2 regions of the Streptomyces sp. NPDC058335 genome follow, and region 1 is predicted to be linked to the other one. Evidence: predicted binding sites of a transcription regulator. Region 1 holds the regulator's gene; the other holds the start of a gene.

Region 1 (2,384 bases):
GCGGCGCGAGCGCACCCGTCCGTCGCCCGCGCACTCCGGGCACGGGGTCGGCACCACGGTGCCGAAGCCCTGGCACTGCGGGCAGGGCCGCGAGGTCATGACCTGGCCGAGGAAGGACCGCGTCACCTGCGACACCTCGCCGCGGCCGCGGCACATGTCACAGGTCTGCGCGGTGGTGCCCGGCGCGGCACCCTCGCCACTACAGGTGGTGCAGACGATCGCCGTGTCGACCTGGATGTCCTTGGTCGTGCCGAAGGCGGCCTCGTCGAGGTCGATCTCCAGCCGGATCATCGCGTCCTGGCCGCGGCGGGTCCGCGAGCGCGGCCCGCGCTGCGACGCCGTGCCGAAGAAGGCGTCCATGATGTCGGAGAAGTTGCCGAAGCCACCGGCTCCGAAGCCGCCCGCGCCGCCGCCCGCCTGGGAGAGGGGGTCGCCGCCGAGGTCGTAGACCTGCTTCTTCTGCGGGTCCGACAGCACCTCGTAGGCGGCGTTGATCTCCTTGAACCGCTCCTGGGTCTTCGGATCGGGGTTGACGTCCGGGTGCAGCTCGCGTGCGAGCCGCCGGAAGGCCTTCTTGATCTCTTCCTGCGACGCGTCGCGGCGCACGCCGAGAACGGCGTAGTAGTCCGTGGCCACTTACGACTCCGCCAGGATCTGTCCGACGTACCGTGCCACTGCGCGTACCGCTCCCATCGTTCCCGGGTAATCCATGCGGGTCGGTCCGACCACGCCGAGCTTGGCGACTGCCTCGCCGCCCGAACCGTAGCCGACCGACACCACCGAAGTGGAGTTGAGTCCCTCGTAGGCGTTCTCGTGACCGATGCGTACGGTCATGCCCGAATCCCCGGCCTCGCCAAGGAGCTTGAGGAGCACGACCTGCTCCTCCAAGGCTTCCAGGACGGGTCGGATGACGAGGGGAAAGTCATGTCCGAAGCGGGCGAGATTGGCGGTTCCGCCGATCATCAGCCGCTCCTCGTTCTCCTCGACGAGCGTCTCCAGCAGGGTGGAGAGCACCGTCGTGACCGTGCCGCGGTCCTCGTTCTCGAAGGCGTCGGCCAGGTCTTCCACCAGACGCGGCACATCGCTGAAGCGACGGCCCGCGACCCGGCTGTTCAGCCGCGCCCGCAGATCCGCCAGCGAGGCCTCGCCGAAGGGCGCCGGGCAGTCCACCATCCGCTGCTCGACCCGCCCGGTGTCCGTGATCAGCACCAGCATCAGCCGGGCCGGCGCCAGCGCCAGCAGCTCGACGTGCCGCACGGTGGAGCGGGTCAGCGACGGATACTGCACGACGGCGACCTGCCGGGTGAGCTGCGCGAGCAGCCGTACGGTCCGGGCCACGACGTCGTCCAGGTCGACGGCGCCGTCCAGGAAGTTCTGGATGGCCCGCCGCTCGGGCGCCGTCATCGGCTTGACGCCGGCCAGCTTGTCGACGAACAGCCGGTAGCCCTTGTCGGTGGGGATGCGCCCGGCACTGGTGTGCGGCTGGGCGATGAACCCCTCGTCCTCCAGGGCGGCCATGTCGTTGCGGACCGTCGCCGGTGAGACGCCGAGGTTGTGCCGCTCGGTGAGCGCCTTGGAACCCACCGGTTCCTCGGTGCCGACGTAGTCCTGGACGATGGCGCGCAGCACTTGAAGCCTGCGTTCACTCAGCATCCGCGCTCACCTCCAGAAAGTCGTCCCCAGTCCCCCGGGCGCCTCGCCTGGCACTCTTCATATCCGAGTGCCAGCGTTCCCCGGCCCAGTGTACGGCTGTGGGGTACACCCGGGGCAAGGTCGGTCGCCCGGCCGGGCTGCCAGGGCTAGCGTCGCGGTATGACGGTGACTTGGGAAGAGCTGGGGTGGGAGCGGATCGCCACGGGGGTCGGCCGGTGCCGGCTGCCAGGCTGGGACTGCACGGCGGGGCTGGTCGTCGGGGACGGGCGGGCCCTGTTGGTGGACGCCGGGTCGAGTCTCGCCGAGGGTGCCCGGCTGCGGATGCACGCCGAGGACCTCGCAGGTCACCGTGTGACCGATCTCGCTCTCACGCACCCCCACTTCGACCATGTCCTCGGGGCGGCCGCCTTCGCGGGCGCCGAGGTCTACGCGGCGGTGGGCGCGGACACCGTGCCGGCGGAGGAGCTGCGCGCGGACGCCGTCCGCAACGGTCTCGACGACGCCACGGCCACGGAGGCCGCGGACACGCTGGTACGGCCCCGCCACCTGGTCTCCGGCGAGTGGACCCTCGACCTGGGCGGCGGCCGGCAGGCCCTGCTGGCGAACGTCGGCCCCGGCCACACCGCGCACGACCTGGCCGTCCTCGTCCCGGCGAGCCCCGCCTCGCCCGAGGTCGTCTTCTGCGGCGACCTCGTCGAGGAGTCCGGTGAGCCGCAGGCGGGCCCCGACGC
Region 2 (2,384 bases), on a different contig from region 1:
GCTCCAGACCGAAGGTGTTGGACTCCTCGACGGTGATGACACCGTCCTTGCCGACCTTGTCCATCGCCTCGGCGATCAGCTCGCCGACCTGCGTGTCCTGCGCGGACAGCGCGGCCACGGCGGCGATGTCGGACTTCTCCTCGATCGGGCGGGCCGAGGCCAGCAGCTCGTCGGAGACGGCCCTGACCGCGGCGTCGATGCCCTTCTTGAGGAGGGCGGGCGACGCGCCGGCGGCGACGTTCTTCAGGCCCTCGCGGACCAGCGCCTGGGCGAGCACGGTGGCGGTGGTGGTGCCGTCACCCGCGATGTCGTTGGTCTTGGTCGCCACCTCCTTCACCAGCTGCGCGCCGAGGTTCTCGTACGGGTCATCGAGCTCGACCTCGCGGGCGATCGTGACACCGTCGTTGGTGATGGTGGGGGCACCGAACTTCTTGTCGATGACGACGTTGCGGCCCTTGGGGCCGATCGTCACCTTGACCGTGTCGGCAAGCTTGTTGACGCCGCGCTCGAGGGCGCGACGGGCGTCCTCGTCGAACTTCAGGATCTTCGCCATGACAGCGGGAGCCCTCTCGGGATCTGGTGGGTGAAAAAGACACTGCGCCCCGGGCGCCCGGGTTCTTATGTGGTCGCGGGGGCCAGGGGCGCAGCTTGAAGCGGAATGCTTCCGGTGAATCCGGGTGAATTACTTCTCGATGATCGCGAGAACGTCGCGAGCCGAGAGGACGAGGTACTCCTCGCCGTTGTACTTCACCTCGGTGCCGCCGTACTTGCTGTACAGAACGACGTCGCCGACCTTGACGTCGAGCGGCAGGCGCTCGCCGTTCTCGAATCGGCCCGGACCAACGGCGAGGACAGCACCCTCCTGGGGCTTCTCCTTCGCAGTGTCCGGGATGACCAGGCCAGAGGCGGTGGTCTGCTCGGCGTCGAGCGGCTGGACCACAATGCGGTCCTCGAGCGGCTTGATGGCAACCTTGGAGCTGGTGGTCGTCACGATCCGACCTCCCCCTTCGGAGATCTCACGGGGTTAACTGTCTGAGGTGGCGACCAGGTGGATCCGTCGTCGCGGGTGCCGGACCTGCCCGTCGCGTTGTTGGCACTCTCCACTGGGGAGTGCCAGAGCTGAGACTATGACCGTGGTTAGCACTCGGTCAAGCGGAGTGCCAGATCGGTGCGGCGGTTCAGCCTGGATCGGGGCTCCGGGCGGGCCGTCAGCCGGGGCCCGCCTCGGCCGAATCTTCTGACCGGCGCTCAGAGGTAGTTCTCCAGGCGCCCCACCGTCAGGCCCTGTCGCTGGATCTGCCGCAGCAGTCTCGCCGTGCGTTCTCGCAGGGGCGGGCCCCTCGTCTCGTCCGGGTCCACGGCGATGATGTCTCCGGGGCGCAGGCGGTGGGAGCCGTGGGTGTAGCTGAGGTCGGTGGGGCCCATCGAGGCCCGCCACAGGACGACCGCGGTGATCCCGCAGTCGGCGGCGGCCCGCAGGGTGGTCGTGTCGTATGTGCCGTAGGGCGGGCGGAACAGGCGGGGGCGCAGGCCGAAGCGGGACTTGAGCTTGTTCTGCTGGCCGCAGATCTCGGCGCGCTGGCCGGCGTACGGCAGGCCGCGCAGCGCGGCGTGGTCCAGCGTGTGGTTCTGGAGGCCGGCGCCCACCGACCGCAGCCGGGCGAAGTGGGCGTAGCCGGGGCCCACCACGCTGTCGGTGAGGAACATGCTGACGGGCAGGCGCAGCTCGCGGACCATGTCGACGAATCGGGGGTCGCGTTCGGCACCGTCGTCGTAGGTGAGGAAGACGACCTTGTCGCGGGTCGGGATCCGGTCGACGACCGGGGGAAGCGCCGGGTCCGCCGGGCGTCCCGGGCTGCCTGCGAGGGGGGCGGTCGCCGGGGTGGGGGCGGCGGCGAGCGGGGCGGTCAGGCCCCAGCGGCGGTACGGCTGCTGCGCGGCGGGCGCCGCCGACCGCACACGTTCCGTCGCCTTGCGGCCCAGGGGTTCGATCGGGTCGGCCGACCGGGCGCAGCCGGTCAGCGTCACGGTCATGGCCAGCGTCACGGCCGTCCCCGCCCCCGTGGCCCCCCGCCTCCTCACAGGTAGTCCTCCAGTCGGGCCACCGCGTAGCCCTTCTGGGTGACCAGGTCCATGAAGCGGCGGATCATGTCGGGCATGGTGCCCTTCCAGTCGGCGTGGCCGCGGAAGTGGGTGAGGACGATGTCGCCGGGGTGGAGGTCGCGGTCCCACTCCCGGTAGTCCCAGTGGTCGACGAAGACCTCCTCGCTCCACAGCGGGGCGTACTTCACGCCGCAGCTCTTCGCCGCGCGCAGGGTGTCGCGGTTGTAGTTGCCGAAGGGCGGGCGGAAGAGTTCGGGGCGTTTGCCGTAGTGCTTCTCGAT

Evidence for each region. Region 1 encodes HrcA, which represses chaperone genes, less so after heat shock. Its sites were predicted from a motif close to TTNGCACTCNGNNNNNCNGAGTGCNAA; they were not measured.
Region 2: groES (co-chaperone GroES) is a predicted target of HrcA. The motif match lies at 1,138-1,164, and genes of this name have one in related genera.

Annotation. Positions count from the first base shown of each region.
Region 1 is NZ_JBHXHX010000020.1:34,840-37,223, forward strand. Features, by position in the region: gene dnaJ (molecular chaperone DnaJ) at 1-636, opposite strand, end outside; gene hrcA (heat-inducible transcriptional repressor HrcA) at 637-1,653, opposite strand; gene ACFWJX_RS31975 (MBL fold metallo-hydrolase) at 1,813-2,384, shown strand, end outside.
Region 2 is NZ_JBHXHX010000006.1:185,834-188,217, forward strand. Features, by position in the region: gene groL (chaperonin GroEL) at 1-553, opposite strand, end outside; gene groES (co-chaperone GroES) at 683-991, opposite strand; gene ACFWJX_RS13350 (polysaccharide deacetylase family protein) at 1,249-2,082, opposite strand; gene ACFWJX_RS13355 (polysaccharide deacetylase family protein) at 2,079-2,384, opposite strand, start outside.